4 regions of the Neorhizobium sp. BT27B genome follow, and region 2 is predicted to be linked to each of the others. Evidence: riboswitches for the same ligand, from Rfam matches in the RefSeq annotation. Region 2 holds a riboswitch; each other region holds the start of a gene.
The links. A riboswitch is a leader RNA that binds a small molecule or an ion and turns the genes downstream of it on or off. The one in region 2 is predicted to bind cobalamin.
Positions count from the first base shown of each region.

Region 1 (4,344 bases), 320 kb from region 2:
CGCACGAGGTCGAGCAGATCGATCTGGTGGCCGATATCGAGATGGTTGGTTGGCTCGTCAAGCAGCAGCACACGCGGTTCCTGTGCGAGTGCGCGGCCGATATGAAGCCGCTGCCGTTCTCCGCCGGAAAGGTGATGCCACTGGCGATCGGCCTTGTCGGCCATATCGACATTGTCGAGCGCGGCATCGACGATCGTGTCATCCTCGACCGACCAACCGGACAGCGGCCCGAGATAGGGCGTGCGCCCCAGCTCAACCGCCTGACGGGCGGTGATGCGCTCCGCCGTTTCCGCCTGCTGTTCGACAAAGGCTAGCTTTTGGGCGACCTCCCGGCTGCCGATGGAGCGCATGGGCATATCACCCAGCATGACCTGACCGGACAGTGGTTTGCGAATGCCGGCCAACATCGACAGCAACGTGCTTTTTCCAGAACCATTGGGGCCGATGATCCCGAGAAATTCCCCTGACGCGACCTCGAAGGAGACATCGCGGACGATCTCCAGACGGCCGGCGGACCAGCAGAGATTTTGCGCGGACAGCTTCATGGCCGCGCCCTCTTCTGCCCGAGGATGAAGGCGAAGGCCGGCGCGCCGAACAATGCGGTGATGACACCGATCGGCAGAACCTGACCGGAAATGATGGTGCGCGACAGTATGTCGGCGACAATCATGAAAATAGCGCCGACCAGAGCCGTGACCGGCAACAGCCGACCATGCCGGACGCCGACGATCAGCCGAGCCGCATGCGGGATGACCAGACCGATAAAGCCGATCGAGCCGACCAGCGACACCATCGCTGCCGTCATCGCCGCCGCCGTACAGATCAGCACGACCTGCACCCGGCGCACCCGGATGCCGAGCGAGGCGGCGGCCTGATTGCCGAAGGCGAAGGCATCGAGCGCGCGGACATGCCAGAGGCAGATCAGCAGGCCAATGATGGTGACCGGCAGCGCCAGACCGACATCCGGCCAGCGCACGCCGGACAGGTTGCCGAGCAGCCAGAACATGATGCCGCGCGCCTGTTCCGCCGTCGCCGACTTGGTGACGACGAAGGAGGTGATTGCGTTGAACATCTGCGAGCCGGCGACACCGGCGAGAATGATGGCATTGCTGCCGCTGCCGGCGCGCACGGCCAGAAGGCTGACGAGCAGGAAGGCGGCGAGAGCGCCCGCAAGCGCGCCCATCGGCATGGTCAGCATGCCGGCCCCGAAACCGAGAAGGGCAACGGCGACAGCACCGGTGGAGGCACCGGCCGAAATACCGAGGATGTAGGGGTCTGCCAACGGATTGCGCAAAAGCGACTGCAGCACCGCACCGGCCAGCGCCAGCGACGCGCCGCAACAGGCGGCAACGACGGCGCGGCTGAGGCGATAGCTCCAGACGATGCCTTCATCGAGAGGCTCAAGCGGATAACCCGCACCGAGCATCCGATTGGCAACCGTTTTCACCACCACATCGAAGGGAATGGAGGTTTCGCCGATCGCCGCACCGGCAATCAGCGCCACCAGAAGAAGAACGAGCGCCGCAACTGCGGCGCCTGTCCCTCCAAGTTTTGCTGGAATGCGTTTCACTGCGATCGGCTTTATTTGGCCAGACCGGCAGAGGCGACCGCATCAGCCAGCACTTCCAGACCTTCGATCGTGCGAATGGTCGGGTTCATGGCCTGCGCATCCATTTCAACCACATGGCCTTGCTTGAAGGCCGGCATCAGGCTGGCAACCGGGTCTTCCCTCAGGAACGCGTGCTTGACGGCAACATCATCGGCCGGGAAACGACGGCGATCCATCTTGCCGGCAACGATGATGGTCGGGTTGGCCTTGGCGATGGTTTCCCAGCCGACGGTTGGCCATTCCTCATCGCTTTCGATGACATTCTTGATGCCGAGCGCCGACATGATGTAGCCCGGCGCGCCATGACGGCCGGCAACGTAAGGATCGATATCGAGTTCGGCGCTGGAGAACCAGAAGACAGCCGAAAGCTTGCCATCCGCCGACGCGATCTTTTTGCGCGCGGCGTCCTCACGTTTTTTCAGGTCGGCTACAACTTCCTCACCACGATCCTGAACATTGTAGATGACCGCCAGATCGCGGATTTCCTGATAGATCAGCTCCATCGAAAAGACGCCGGTGCGCACGCCATCGCCACCACCGGAATTGTCCTTGCCAACACAATCGGCCGGCGATGTGTAAACCGGCACGCCGAGTTCGGCGAACTGTGCCGGGGTACCAACCACACCTTCCGGGCCGATCTGCCACTGGAACTGGGTGGTAACTAGATCAGGTTTCTTGCCGATCACTGCTTCAAAGCTCGGATCATTATCGGCAAGGCGCTCGACCTTGGCATTGACCTCTTCAAAACCCTTCAGCACCGGGCTGACCCAGAGCGCAGTACCGACCACCTTGTCGGAGAGACCGAGCAGATAAAGAACTTCCGTGACACTCTGGCCAACCGAAACGGTTTTCGAGGGCGCCTGCTTGAATGTCAGCTCAAGGCCGCAATTCTTGATCGTCAATGGATATTGCGTTTCGGCAGCAGACACGGTGGTGGCCAATGACAATGAAGCGGCAGCCAAAAGGCCAGCGCTCAACGCCCGGCGCGTAAAATGAAACATGGTCTCTCCTTGAAGGGTGTGATCGATGGGAAGCGGCAAGGCGTGTCACAGCACCTGCCGGCAGACAGCCGACATCGACGGATGAGGGATAAAGACCATGGAGTGCGCATAAGCGCTCGGAAGCATCATAACGTGGTCCTCTTCCGGGCATCCCCGCCCGTAACGATAGCTCTGTCCTGACGGCAGGTCTCCTGGCTCACGAACATGACGTCCACCTGCCTTCCCATGCCGATCACGACACAGTGGCCAGATACCCTTCGGGCATCTCGAGGATGGACGGTGATCCGCTTACAGTTGCGGGGGCAGCCACGGCATTGGTCCGGTCAAGGTCCGCACCGTGTTCCCTATTAATCCCATTGCTTTTGGCGTTGGAAACCGTCGACGCTGACTTAGCTGGCAGATGCGCCCGCCGTCAATGCCAATAGTGTATGTTATGTAATATCATTACAGTCAAGTTGTATACTGAGGATTTCCATACCATCAGCCGGGATTGATGGAAGCCAGCATAGTTGAACGGGCCGTGTGCAGATGCAGGCGGCAGCTTTCGCGCGCCTGGGAAAGGTCCCCACTCCGCAATCCCTCGATATAGGCCAGATGCTCCCCCAGAGCCCGATGATTGCGGGCGCTCTCGTCCTTTTTGTTCCACTGGTAGTGATAGTGAAAAATCACCGACATCACGCCCTGGATATTGCCGAGAAACCGGTTGGGAACGACGCTGTCGACCAGCTTGTGAAACCGGTGATCGAGATCGGAAAACTCGCGATTGCGGCGCTCGAAATCGTCGAGCAGGGCGTGATGTTCATCCGCGAGCAGAGACAAATCGCCCCAGAGCGGATCATCCTTCGGCAGCGCCACAAATCGATCGACAGCCCGGAACTCGATCAATTCGCGCATATCGAACAGTTCCGCGACGAAATCGACGGTCAGGCCAAGCGTGCGCCAGCGGCCGTTGCTCTGTCGTTCCAACAGGCCGAAATGGCTGAATTTTCCGAGGCAATCGCGAATGGCCGATGTCGACACGCCGAACTGCCGGGCAAGATCAAGACCATTGATCGTATGGCCGGGGCTGCAATCGGGCCCGACCAGCCATGCCATGAACTTGCGCTCCACCATGTCGGCCAGCGGCTCCAGATCGGCATCGGCAATGTAGTCGTTACGCTTCGGCAGGCGCAACAGCTGCTTGGCACGCCCGTCTATGGTGATGATGCCGCGCATGGCGAGCGCCGCCAGCACCGCACGCACAGTCGTCCGACTGATGCCAAGTGTCGCAGCCATGGCCGGCTCCGATGGCAGCGCGGCCTCCACCTGTGTGGCGGCCAGCATGTCGAGGGCCTGATTATAGCTGCGTTTGAAGAGGGCGTTGGTTTTCATGACCGGAAAAGGGCGCCTTGAAATGACACTTGGCAGAAGCTGTTTTTTATAACTGCTCTTTTTATATAAAAAACAAATTGCCTGCAAGGCGATTGTCTTTTATCCCAAAAGAACAGTTTACTGCATGTTACGGGAGAGGAAGACATGCCACGCGAATTGCGATGCTGCGCGCTCGTCACGCCTCGACTGGTCATCATTTCAAAGAATTACCAAATCAGGGCGGAGCGTCCATGACGGGCATCATTTTACAATTCGGCACCAGCCGTTTTCTCCAGGCGCATGCGGATTTTTTCCTGCATGAGGCAAAACAGGCAGGACAGCATGTTCTGCCGGTGGTTATCGTGCAGACATCGGGCTCTGCCG
Region 1 covers NZ_JBCIYT010000004.1:56,136-60,479, forward strand. The annotation lists gene AAIH70_RS12040 (ABC transporter ATP-binding protein) at 1-545, opposite strand, end outside; gene AAIH70_RS12045 (FecCD family ABC transporter permease) at 542-1,570, opposite strand; gene AAIH70_RS12050 (ABC transporter substrate-binding protein) at 1,582-2,610, opposite strand; cobalamin riboswitch at 2,775-3,005, opposite strand; gene AAIH70_RS12055 (GntR family transcriptional regulator) at 3,091-3,981, opposite strand; gene AAIH70_RS12060 (mannitol dehydrogenase family protein) at 4,212-4,344, shown strand, end outside.
Region 1: it holds a riboswitch for cobalamin, as region 2 does, so the genes downstream of both, AAIH70_RS12050 (ABC transporter substrate-binding protein) here and nrdH (glutaredoxin-like protein NrdH) in region 2, are expected to answer to the same signal.

Region 2 (4,344 bases):
GAGAGAAAGCGATTTCAACATCTTAAGCTTGCTTAAGTGTTAGAAATCGCAAGTGAGGGGCTTTGCTCAGGCAATCACAGCGCACACGATACGCAGCCCTGCACTTCCGTGCCGGTCAGCGCCATCTGGCGAAGGCGGATGTAGTAGATGGTCTTGATGCCCTTCTTCCACGCATAGATCTGCGCGCGGTTGATGTCGCGGGTCGTGGCGGTATCGCGGAAGAACAGCGTCAGCGACAGGCCCTGATCGACATGCTGGGTCGCCGCCGCATATGTGTCGATGATCTTTTCAGGGCCGATCTCGTAGGCATCCTGATAATACTCGACATTGTCATTGGTCATGAAGGCGGCCGGATAATAGACGCGGCCGATCTTGCCCTCCTTGCGGATCTCGATCTTGGAAACGATCGGGTGGATCGAGGAGGTCGAGTGGTTGATGTAGGAGATCGAGCCGGTCGGCGGCACGGCCTGCAGGTTCTGGTTATAAAGCCCGCCTGCCATGACCTCGGCCTTCAACTGCCGCCAATCGTCCTGAGTCGGGATATGAATGCCCGCGGTCTCGAATAGTTCGGCCACGCGCTGTGTCGCCGGTAGCCATTCCTGTTCGGTGTATTTGTCGAAATATTCGCCAGACGCGTATTTCGAGTTTTCGAAACCCTTGAAGCTTCTGCCCTTTTCGACCGCCAGCCGGTTGGAGGCGCGCACGGCGTGATAGGCAACCGTGTAGAAATAGATATTGGTGAAATCGACACCCTCTTCCGAGCCGTAGAAAATCCGCTCGCGGGCGAGATAACCGTGCAGGTTCATCTGGCCGAGGCCGATCGCGTGGCTGTCTTCGTTGCCTTGAGCGATCGAGGGAACCGAGGTGATGTTGCTCATCTCGGACACGGCCGTCAGCGCCCGGATCGAGGTTTCGATCGTCTGGCCGAAATCGGTTGAGTCCATGGCGGCGGCGATGTTGAGCGAGCCGAGATTGCAGGAAATGTCCTTGCCCATCTTCGCGTAGGAGAGGTCGTCGTTGAATTCGCTCGCATCGCTGACCTGCAGGATTTCCGAGCAGAGATTGCTCATGGTGATGCGGCCGGCGATCGGGTTGGCGCGGTTCACCGTGTCCTCGAACATGATGTAGGGATAACCGCTTTCGAACTGGATCTCGGCGATCACCTGGAAGAACTCGCGCGCCTTGATCTTCTTCTTGCGGATACGGCCGTCCTCGACCATTTCCTGATATTTTTCCGTCACCGAGATTTCGGTGAACGGCACGCCATAAACACGCTCCACGTCATGCGGTGAGAAAAGATACATGTCCTCGTTGTTGCGGGCGAGTTCGAAGGTGATGTCGGGAATGACGACGCCGAGCGACAGCGTCTTGATGCGGATCTTTTCATCGGCATTTTCGCGCTTGGTGTCGAGAAAACGCATAATGTCCGGGTGGTGGGCATGCAGGTAAACCGCACCCGCGCCCTGCCGCGCGCCAAGCTGGTTGGCGTAGGAGAACGAGTCTTCCAGCAGTTTCATCACCGGAATGACGCCGGAGGACTGGTTCTCGATCTGCTTGATCGGTGCGCCCATTTCACGAAGATTGGTGAGCGACAGCGCCACACCGCCGCCGCGCTTGGAAAGCTGCAGCGCCGAATTGATCGAGCGGCCGATGCTTTCCATATTGTCCTCGACGCGCAGCAGGAAGCAGGAGACGAGTTCGCCGCGCTGCTTTTTGCCGGCATTGAGGAAGGTCGGCGTCGCCGGCTGGAAGCGGCCGGAAATGATCTCGTCGACGAGATCGCGGGCAAGCTTTTCATCGCCGCGCGCCAGCGCCAGCGCCACCATGCAAACGCGGTCCTCGTAACGCTCGAGATAACGCTTTCCGTCAAAGGTCTTCAGCGTGTAGCTGGTGTAATATTTGAAGGCGCCGAGAAAGGTCGGGAACCGGAATTTCTTGTCATATGCGTGGTCGAACAGGTCGCGCACGAAATTGAACGCATACTGGTCCAGCACCTCCTGCTCGTAATAGCTTTCGGTCACCAGATAATCGAGTTTTTCCCGCAGGTTATGAAAGAACACCGTGTTCTGGTTCACATGCTGGAGGAAATACTGTTTTGCGGCCTGCCGGTCGCGGTCGAGCTGGATCTTTCCCTCACCGTCATAAAGGTTCAGCATGGCGTTGAGGGCGTGGTAATCGAGCGCGGCTTCGGCCGGCTTTACCGCATTCACTGGCTTTTCGAAGTTTGTCGCGTCCAAAATCGTTCCAATCCGTGTCTGACGTTGTCGACATCTTCCTGCGTGCCCAGAAGCTCGAACTTGTAGAGAAAAGGCACCTGGCACTTGGCGGAAATGATGTCCCCGGCGATGCAGTAGGCTGCGCCGAAATTGGTGTTGCCCGCGGCAATCACGCCGCGGATGTTGGATCTGTTGTCCGCATCGTTGAGGAAGCGGATCACCTGTTTGGGAACGGCGCCCTTGTTTTCGCCGCCGCCATAGGTCGGAACGATCAGGACGAACGGGTTGGGCGCGCAAAGCGCCTCATCGCTGCTGATCGGAATGCGCCGGGCGTTCATGCCCAGCTTTTCCACGAAACGGTGGGTGCTTTCCGATTTCGTGGAGAAATAAACGACCTCACCCATCGCGATGATGGTCAGGCGAGGGCGCTGATCATGTCAGGGCGAAAACCTGCCCAATGCTGCTCGCCGGCAATCACGACGGGCACCTGTCGGTAACCGAGACCCTGCACGAGGTCATAAGCCTCGGCATCGGCGGACACGTCGATGATAGTGTAGTCGATGCCCTGACGGTCGAGGGCGCGGGTGGTCGCGGTGCACTGGACGCAGGCGGGTTTACTGTAAACGGTGATGGTCATTGTCGGTCCCCTCGTGTGGAATAGGCGTGCAAAAGCGGTCGGACATCCGCCGATGTCCGGGCAAAAGAATATTGGGTATGAAGGTCGTCGCTGACGTGGCCGGACGTTAAACGTCCATCATTGCCACTGCGCGCAACATGAAATCAGCAGGCCGACATCGGCTTGCTGGTCGACATATCGATGCTTATCGAAACTCAAGAACATAAGACTTCACCCCGAAGCATTTCATACGGGACATTCGGGGAAGCGCATGCGCAGGATCATCCCGCACATATACGCGACCTTCCGGACACCCCGCCCGTGGACGTTTCGTACAAGGCAGGTCTCCTGGCTTGCGGGTCACGGCATCCGTTCCGCCTTCCCAACGCTTTTGGCGTCAGTGGCCTGATCGATCGGATGCTCGCCGCTTACAGTTGCGGGGGCAGCTTCGGCATTGTGGCGCCCGTCATGGGTTTCACGCACCGTATTCCCGTCTTAGCTTCCGATGCGAATCGGAAGAACCTTGAACACTAGATATAGTAGACGAGGTGAAAATTCCGTCAACGACTATGTTGTTTCGGCCCGATCAAGGCTGGGGAAAACGAGCGGCCTTGCCGTATAAGATCACGGTCACAGAAACTTTTTCACGTAAATTTATTTACGTACGAATTCAAAAATATTGACGCGCGTAAAATTTAGGACATATGATGAAAAATCCGCCGGCAAGAGGAGGCCCGCCGGCTGGATGTGTGCTTTTAAGGCCTCAAGGACGGGGAGGAATAAACATGACCCTCAAGAATTTCGCAAAGACGCTGCTGGTTTCCGCAAGCCTGACGTTTGCCGCCGCTGCCGCCCATGCCGAAGGCATCGGCGCATCGCTGCTCACGCAGCAGCACCCATTCTATAACGAGCTCGCCAAGGCGATCACCGCTGAAGCCAAGGCCAAGAACGTGTCGGTCGAAATCTCGATCGCCAATCAGGACCTGAACAAGCAGCTCGCCGACATTGAAGACTTCATCGTCAAGGGCGTCGACGTCATCATCATGTCGCCGGTCGACAGCAAGGGCGCACTTGCAGCCGTTGCCCGCGCCGAAGCTGCCGGCATCAAGGTTATCACCGTCGACGTACCGGTCGAAGGCGCCAAGGTTGCCTCCTATATCGGCACCGACAACTATGCCGGTGGCGTCAAGGCCGGTGAACTGATGGCCGAACAGCTTGGCGGCAAGGGCGAAGTCGCAATCATCGACTACCCGCTGGTGCAGTCGGTGGTGAACCGCGTCAACGGCTTCAAGGAAGCCATTGCCAAGCACCCGGACATCAAGATCGTGTCGATCCAGACCGGCATTACCCGCGCCGAAGCACTGGCCGTTGCCCAGAACATGCTGCAGGCTAACCCGGACATCGGTGGCATTTTTGGTTTCGGTGACGATGCCGCTCTCGCCGCAGCCGTTGCCGTCAAGTCTTCGGGCCTGACCGGCAAGGTCAAGGTCATCGGTTTCGATGGCATGCCGG
Region 2 covers NZ_JBCIYT010000004.1:378,825-383,168, forward strand. The annotation lists gene nrdE (class 1b ribonucleoside-diphosphate reductase subunit alpha) at 75-2,237, opposite strand; gene nrdI (class Ib ribonucleoside-diphosphate reductase assembly flavoprotein NrdI) at 2,207-2,620, opposite strand; gene nrdH (glutaredoxin-like protein NrdH) at 2,632-2,853, opposite strand; cobalamin riboswitch at 3,154-3,373, opposite strand; gene AAIH70_RS13530 (substrate-binding domain-containing protein) at 3,618-4,344, shown strand, end outside.

Region 3 (4,344 bases), on a different contig from region 2:
ACAGGCCAAGCACATAGCCGCCACGTCGCACATGGGCAGCAAGATCGATATCGAAGCCAGCCGCCTTGAAGGTTTCGAGATCCGATATGGTCGCCTTCGAGCCTGGCAGAAGCACAAGATCGGCATCGGCCGGCAAAACTTCGCCGGGGCGCACCCGGATGACATCGACATCCGCTTCGGCATCGAGCGGATCGAGATCGTCGAAATTGGAAATATGCGGCAGGACCGGCACGGCGATGCGGATTTTGGCGCCCGTCTTGTCGATAGCGGCAGCATCGAGCGCCAGAGCATCTTCGGCCGGCAGGCGGCGGGCTTCACTGAAGAAAGGCAACAGGCCAATCTGTTGCCAGCCGGTATGCGCTTCGATCATCGCCATACCATCGGCAAACAGGGTGGGATCACCGCGAAACCGGTTGACGATAAAGCCTTGGATCATCGCCGCGTCTTCCGCATCCAGCACCAGTTTGGTGCCGGCAATGCTGGCAATGACGCCGCCGCGGTCGATATCGCCGATCAGGATGACCGGCACATCGGCAGCGCGAGCAAAGCCCATATTGGCAATGTCGTTGCGGCGCAGATTGACTTCCGAGGCGCTGCCGGCGCCTTCGACCAGAACGATATCGGCCTGTGATTTCAGAAGTTCAAAGCTTTCCATGACACGCGGCATCAACGCCGCCTTCATGCCCTGATATTCGGATGCTTTCGCATTGCCCTGCACGCGGCCCTGCACCACGACCTGCGCCCCGACCTCGCTCTGCGGTTTCAGCAGAACCGGGTTCATATGCACCGACAGCGGCACCTTTGCCGCCCGCGCCTGCAGGGCCTGCGCGCGGCCGATCTCGCCGCCATCCGCCGTCACCGCCGCGTTGTTGGACATGTTCTGCGGCTTGAACGGCTGCACTTTGAGGCCACGATTGGTCAGCGCACGCGCAAGGCCTGCGACAAGCAGCGACTTGCCGACATCCGAGCCGGTTCCCTGAAACATCAGCGCGCGTGCGGTCATGATTTTTTAAAACTCGATGCCGGACTGGGCTTTTACGCCCGCCTTGAAGTGATGTTTGACCAGCGACATTTCGGTCACCGTATCGGCCGCCTCGATCAAGGCAGGCTTGGCATTACGGCCGGTGATGACGACATGCAGGTCCTCGCGGCGTGCCTTCAGCGAGGCGATGACGACATCGAGGTCGAGATAATCGTAACGCAGCGCGATGTTGAGTTCATCGAGCAGAAGAAGCCCGATGGACGGATCGGCCATCAGTTCCTCAGCCTTGGCCCAGGCGCGTTCGGCGGCCGCGACATCGCGCTTCAGGTCCTGCGTTTCCCAGGTAAATCCCTCGCCCATCGTGTGCCATTCGACGCGATCGCCAAACAGTTCCAGCGCCGGCCGTTCGCCGGTTTCCCATGCGCCCTTGATGAACTGCACGACACCGACGCGTCGGCCATTGCCGAGCATGCGCAGCGCCAGACCAAAGGCCGCCGTCGACTTGCCCTTGCCGGGGCCGGTATTGACTATCAGCAGACCTTTTTCCAAAGTCTTTTCCGCCACTTCGGCATCCTGCACCGCCTTGCGATTGGCCATCTTGCGCTGGTGGCGCTCGGCTTCCTGCTGGTCGATCTCTTTCATTTCGGCTCCTCGGCGACGGCTCGTTTCGGGAAGCGCGGACTATAGGGGATTCGTTTCGCGCGGCAATCCATGCCGTCTACAAGGGCGTTTGCATTGACACTGCGTGTACCGACGCCTAGGGAAAGGGTGACGGTCTTTTCCCGGCAACGGGGAAAGCTAAGAGGGAACGTGGTACGGCCGGTCTTCAGGCTTCAAACCACGGCTGCCCCCGCAACTGTAGGCGGTTAGCCCCGCACCACGCCACTGAAAGCGATTTCGGGAAGGCGGCGATAGGGCGACGATCCGCAAGCCAGGAGACCTGCCGTCAGAGACAGAAATTCCAGCCGGGCGGGGTGCTCCGGCAAGGATGTTTTTTTCAGGCGCGACCGGCATCCAGTCATCGCGCCCGCACCCCGCATGTTTTGAATTAGACGGGGTAGATGCTTGGATTTCTTCCAGCCCGACGACGACCAGAAAACTGACCCCGCTGCAAAAACGCCGGCGGTAACGATTTTTGTGTGCGCCAGCTGCCGCGCCAGCGAAGGCTCGACCGAGGAACCTAGTCAGGGCACGCATCTGCTCAACGCAACCGTGGAAGCAGCGGCTGAACAGGTGCCGAACGTCACTATCAAAAGCGTCAGCTGCCTTTCCAACTGCAAGCGCGGCCCAAGCGCCGTGATCGCACGGCAGGACGGCTGGACCTATGTATTCGGCCATCTCGACCTCGAAAACGCCGCCGACCTGATCACCGGCGCCGAACTGATCGCCACCTCGGCCGACGGCCTGATGCCCTGGAAGGGCCGGCCGGACTGTCTCAAGCGCAACATGATCGCCCGTATTCCGCCCTTCGATTTCAACGCATAGACCGACATTCAGGAAAAGCTCATGACCGCCAATCTCGCCCGTATTCCCTGCACCGTCGTCACCGGCTTTCTCGGCGCCGGCAAGACCACGCTTCTGCGCCACACGCTGCAGAACCTCGAAGGCAAGCGCCTTGCCGTTATTGTCAACGAGTTCGGCGATGTCGGCATCGACGGCGAAATCCTGAAAAGCTGCGGCATCGAAAACTGCCCGGACGACAATATCGTCGAGCTGGCCAATGGCTGCATCTGCTGCACCGTGGCCGACGACTTTGTGCCGGCAATCGACAGGATTCTTGCGCTTGAGCCGAAGGTCGACCATATCCTGATCGAGACGTCCGGCCTCGCCCTCCCCAAGCCGCTGATCCAGGCATTTCAGTGGCCGAGCGTGAAAAGCCGCGTCACCGTCGATGGCGTTGTCGCTGTGGTCGATGGTCTGGCACTGGCCGAAGGCCGCGTCGCCGACGACATGGAAGCGCTGGCCGCCCAGCGCGCCGAGGACGATAGTCTGGACCATGACAACCCGGTCGAGGAAGTGTTTGAAGACCAGATCGCCTGCGCCGATCTCGTGATCCTGACCAAGGCCGATCTTCTCGATGAAAAGGGTCTGGCGATCGCCACCGCGCATGTGACCGAACATCTGCCGCGCGCCGTGCGCATCGTGCCGGCCTCCAATGGCGTGGTCGATCCGGCCGTATTCATCGGTCTGGGCCTGGCCGTCGAAGACGATATCGAGAACCGCAAGACCCATCACGACGACGAGCTGGACCACGAACACGACGATTTCGACAGCTTTGTTCTGGATATGCCGGCGATCACCGATCCGGCTGAACTCAGCCAGCGCATCGCCGATGTGACGGCGGCGGAAAAGGTGCTGCGCATCAAGGGTTATGTGGAAGTGGCCGGCAAGCCGATGCGTCTTCTCGTGCAGGCCGTCGGCCCGCGCGTCAACCACTACTTTGACCGCCCCTGGGCAGCCAATGAAGAGCGCCGTTCGCGTCTCGTCGTCATCGGCGAAAAGGGCATCGATGCGGCCAAGATCGAAAAGATCCTGGCGGCCTGATGCATATCCTCGCCACCACGTCCTCGTCTCTTGACGACCTGATCGAACCGGTCGACCTCGACCAGACGCCGGGCGACGTGGTGGTGCTGTCCTTTACCGACAGCGATCTGAACGGCATTGCCTCCGCATGGGCCAAGGGCGGCGAAAGCATGCCGTCGCTCAGGCTCGCCAATATTTCCGAACTGCGCCACCCGATGTCGGTCGATCTGTGGATCGACAAGGTGGCGCGTCACGCCAAGCTCATTCTCGTGCGTATCCTCGGCGGCCATGACCGCTGGCCTTATGGCGCCGACGAACTGGCCCGCATGACGCGCGCGCGCGGCGTGACGCTCATCATGCTGCCCGGAGAATGCAGCGAGCGCGACGCGCGGCTGGCCGCGGGCTCGACAGTTTCGGCCGCCGAACTCGACCGGCTGCTCTCCTATTTTCGCGAGGGCGGTCCGGAAAACATGGTGTTTCTGGCCACGCGAATGGTCGGGCTTGTTCAGGGCAAGGCGGCGGAGGCGGCCGATGCGGTAAGCGTGCCAAAAGCCGGGTTCTATCATCCCGGCCGTGGCGTTTGCGAAACTGCGGATACGCTTCTGGCCGCGATGCCGGGTGCGGCCATCGTGCCGATCCTGTTTTATCGATCCATGCTGCTGGCCAGTGACGTCGCGCCGATCGATGCCTTGTTCGATGCCTTGGGGAATAAGAACATTCGGGCGGTGCCGGTTTTTGTCGCCGGCTTGAAAGACAGGGCATCGCTCACTTTCGTCGAAACGGCGATGGCAGCGATAAAACCCTCGGCGATCATCACTGCCACCGCCTTTGCCAGTGGC
Region 3 covers NZ_JBCIYT010000007.1:294,353-298,696, forward strand. The annotation lists gene AAIH70_RS20370 (cobyric acid synthase) at 1-1,003, opposite strand, end outside; gene cobO (cob(I)yrinic acid a,c-diamide adenosyltransferase) at 1,010-1,624, opposite strand; cobalamin riboswitch at 1,738-1,944, shown strand; gene AAIH70_RS20380 (DUF1636 family protein) at 2,048-2,467, shown strand; gene cobW (cobalamin biosynthesis protein CobW) at 2,489-3,526, shown strand; gene cobN (cobaltochelatase subunit CobN) at 3,526-4,344, shown strand, end outside.
Region 3: it holds a riboswitch for cobalamin, as region 2 does, so the genes downstream of both, AAIH70_RS20380 (DUF1636 family protein) here and nrdH (glutaredoxin-like protein NrdH) in region 2, are expected to answer to the same signal.

Region 4 (4,344 bases), 140 kb from region 2:
GCCGCCATCCGCTGGTTCAGACAATCGGAAAACTAGCCAGCGAGCTCTCTCCGGACGATCTCAGCTCCTGCACTCAAGGCATTCAGCTTGCCTCTTGCCACACGACGGGACAGAGGGGCCATGCCGCAATTGGTGCAGGGGCAAAGGTTTTCTGCGTCGACAAACTTGAGCGCCTTGCGCAGCGTTGCAGCGACCTCCTCCGGGGTTTCGATGGTATCGCTTGCCACATCGATGGCTCCGACCATCACTTTTTTCCCTCGTACAAGCTCCAGAAGATCCATCGGAACATGAGAATTGTGGCATTCGAGGGAGATCATGCCGATGCTGGATTTCTGCAGTTTGGGGAGAGTTTCCTCATACTGCCGCCATTCTGACCCAAGCGTCTTTTTCCAATCCGTATTGGCCTTAATGCCGTAACCGTAGCAGATATGGACGGCGGTCTCGCACTTCAGCCCTTCGATTGCCCTTTCCAGAGTGGCGACACCCCAGTCATTCACCTCGTCAAAGAAAACGTTGAAAGCAGGTTCGTCGAACTGGATGATATCGACGCCGGCCGCCTCCAGTTCCCTTGCTTCCTCGTTGAGTATCCCGGCAAATTCCCAAGCGAGCTTTTCTCGGCTCTTATAGTGCCCGTCAAAGAGTGTATCGATCATCGTCATCGGACCCGGCAAAGCCCACTTGATCGGCTGTTTGGTCTGCTGACGCAAAAACCTGGCGTCTTCGACGAAAACCGGCTTCTGGCGAGAGACAGTGCCGACAACTGTCGGGACACTCGCATCGTAGCGATCGCGAATTCTGACGGTTTCGCGTTTTGCAAAATCGACCCCTTCGAGGTGCTCGATGAACGTCGTGACGAAATGTTGGCGTGTTTGCTCGCCATCACTGACGATGTCGATGCCGGCCTGTTGCTGATCGTCCAGCGAAAGGCGCAAGGCGTCTCTTTTGCCCTCCAGCAATTCCTCATCCGCCAGTTTCCAGGGCGACCACAGTTTTTCGGGCTGCGCAAGCCAAGAGGGTTTCGGCAGGCTGCCGGCGGTCGATGTGGGGAGAAGTTTCTTCACAATGGGGACCTCTTCTAAGTGTTGATCAGGCGGCGCAGTGAGCAAACAGTTGCTCAAGGGCAGCGCGGTATGGCTTGATGAAGTGTTCTTCGGTGAACTTGGCCTGATCCACCGCCAAGCGACTTCGTTCGTCGCGGTCGTAGGCGATCCGGGTCAGCGAATAGTCCTGGTGTTTCAGATTGGGCTGGTAAAATGTCCCGGCCGCTGCATTCGCATTGTAGATTTCAGGGCGATAAATCCTCTGAAACGTTTCCATCGTGCTGATGATGCCGATCAGTTCGATATTGGAATAATCGCCCAGCAAGTCGCCAACAAAATAGAAAGCCAGCGGCGCGACGCTGCCCGCAGGCATGAAGTGGCGAACCTGCAATCCCATTTTCCCGAAATACTGGTCGGTGGACGAGAATTCATGCTGCCGGTACTCGACGCCCATGACGGGGTGATGATTTTCGGTCCGGTGATAGGTCTTGCTGGTCGAGGCGCTGATGCAAATGACCGGCGGCTTGCGAAACTGCGACCGGTAGGCATCTGACTGCAGAAAGGACTTGAACAGCTTCCCATGCAGGTCGCCGAAGTCGGCCGGAATACTGAAGGCAGGCAGGCTCCTGTTATACTCCGGCAGCACCACGCTGAAGTCGTAGTCGCGCACGTAGGAGGAGAAGTTATTCCCCACAATGCCTTCGATACGTTCCCCGGTTTTGTGATCTACGATCGTCGTCTTCAGTATCTCGATGAGAGGAAATTTCTCGCCATCAACATCCAGGTTCATTTCGACCGAAATGATCTCCAACTCGACCGAATAACGGTCAGATTTGGGATTATCCCAGTGTGCGAGGGCATTGAAGCGGCTATCGATCATCGCCAAGACATTGCGCAGGTTTTCCTGCCGCTTTTCGCCTCTGGCCAGATTGGCAAAATTGGTGGTGATGCGCGTATGTGCCGAAGGACGATAATCCTCGTCGAAGGGTAGGCTTGTGATCGTGAAACTGCAGGTCTGAGACATGTTGTGCCCCTATAAAGTTGGGGGCATGGGTCTGCGGACGCATAGCAAGATCGGCCGCGACGATGCAGCCTTTGCTACGGCACACTGGGACACCCCGCCCGTGGACGTTATTTCGCCAAAGGCAGGTCTCCTGGCTCACGGTTCATCACTTCCGTCCGTCTTCCCGGGGTAAACCAGTGACATATTGGACTTCAGCTCGCCGCTTACAGTTGCGGGGGCAGCGTCGGCTTTTCCGCATGACACGGAGCACCGACTTCCCTCTTAGCCCAGGCACGTTGCAGGCAACGACCGGGGAACCTTAGGCATGGTGACCATATTGCAAGTTAAGTCGCCGGTCAACATCATATAACGATATCTTTATATCGTTAAGTCTCTGCTGCAGTTGTAGGTGCGGGCCAAATGATTGCATTCGGCATCAACAGAGGATTCTCGCAGGCGCAGGCTTGGGCCGCGGCAACCAAATATAGATGGCTGACTATCGGCGCAATTCCGACGGGCGCAGGTGAGCATGCGTGATGACCGCAATGGGGCGACCGCAGCCCTGGCATTCTCGCGTCTTCTCTCGTCCCCGAGACATCCAACCCCCAAAACGCAAACAGGCGGCCGAAGCCGCCTGTCCAAAATCTCGAGCCGAAACCGGATCAGCCGGCGGCCGGAACCAGCAGTTCTTCGCAATAGCTGGAACCCTTGGAGCCGGGGCGATCGGCAACGATACGGATGTCTCGGATGTTGTAATCCGAAGAAACCGTCAGCGTCGCCGCGCAGCTGACGCTGGCGCTCTTGCCATTTTCCATCTTGATGCGCTTGTAGCCGCCACGCCAGTTGTAGACGGTGGAGGAACCGCTTGCGACGTCGCTGTATTGCGGGCCATAGGCGGCAAAAAATTTGCCGGCCGACTGGCCGACCCAGCGTGCCGAAATCGGGTCCGACTTCAGGGGAGAAGCGGTGGTGCATGCGGAAAGCGCGACTGCGACGACAGCCAGCGCGGCAAGACGGGTGTTCATGGTTCTGGTGGCCCTTGTTGAAAAACCGGGCAGCCGTCCCGCCACCCTGGAAATGCAATATTTCGCAAGCGGCCTAGCAGATTTCCGTCATGTTTCGCGAGAGGCTTTCCCGCATCTGCGAAAAAACTTTAGCAATCGCACTTTTATGTCACGCTTTTGCTGCGGCAAACGCCTCAGTTCTCGCGCATGGCCCGTGCCACCTGGTCGGTCAGCGGTTTGACCAGATAGGAAAGCGCCGATCGTTCGCCCGATTGCACAAAGGTTTCCACCGGCATGCCGGCCACCAGCGTCAGGTCGCCCAGCTTGTTGCGCTCATCCTGAGGAATGGTGATGCGCGCCGAATACCAGCTTTCACCGGTCTGCTGGTTGTGGTTGAGGTCGGCCGACACCGTTTCGACAATGCCGTCGATCTCCGGCGTGGTGCGCTGGCTGAAGGCGGAAAACCGCAGGCCCGCTTTCTGGCCGGCGCGGACCTGATCGATATCGGCCGGCCGGATCTTTGTGTCGATCACCAGCTTGTCGTCGGTCGGCACGATCTGCATCACCGTTTCGCCGGGTGAAATCACCCCGCCGATCGTGTGCACAGCCAGTTCATGCACGATGCCGGCCTGTGGCGCGATGATGTCGATGCGCTTCAGCTGGTCTTCGGCGGCAATGCGCTGTTCAGCCAGTTCCGCCAGCTTGTTGTCGATGTCGCGCATCTCGGTCAGCACTTCGGCAAGGCGGTCCTGATCCAGTTGCAGGATCTGCAGTTCGGTTTCGGAAATGCGGGTGGCTGCGCGGGCAATCTCGGCAATCAGCTGGCCGCGTTCGCCATCCAGCTGCGCCTTGGTGCGTTGCAGTTCGGAAAGCCGGGTAAACTGCACCAGCCCTTGTTCGCTGAGGTTGGAAATGCGTCGCAACTCCTCGACCACCCAGGAGAGTTCCTCGTTCTTGGCGTCACGCCGCACTTCCAGCCCGGTGCGCTCCTGCTCGATCTGGCCGATCTGCTGGCGAAGCCGTCCCTTCTGGCCCTCCATCGTCTCGCGCCGCGCCCTGAACAGCGCCGTCTCGGCGGAGATGTATTCGGAAACGGCAGGCTCCGACAGGCGTCCGGCCAGATCGTCGGGCACCTTCAAATCCTTCTGCTCGTCACGCTCGGCAATCAGGCGCATGCGCCGCGCGCCCAGCTGGTCGATCTGCTTGGTGACGACCGAAAGGTTGGCGCGGGTAATGGTGTCGTCCAGCCGGATCAGCAATTCACCGGCTTTCACGCGGCTGCCGTCTGTCACGCGGA
Region 4 covers NZ_JBCIYT010000004.1:240,083-244,426, reverse strand. The annotation lists gene AAIH70_RS12915 (methionine synthase) at 33-1,061, opposite strand; gene AAIH70_RS12910 (DUF1852 domain-containing protein) at 1,087-2,064, opposite strand; cobalamin riboswitch at 2,168-2,380, opposite strand; gene AAIH70_RS12905 (hypothetical protein) at 2,706-3,068, opposite strand; gene AAIH70_RS12900 (HlyD family type I secretion periplasmic adaptor subunit) at 3,242-4,344, opposite strand, start outside.
Region 4: it holds a riboswitch for cobalamin, as region 2 does, so the genes downstream of both, AAIH70_RS12910 (DUF1852 domain-containing protein) here and nrdH (glutaredoxin-like protein NrdH) in region 2, are expected to answer to the same signal.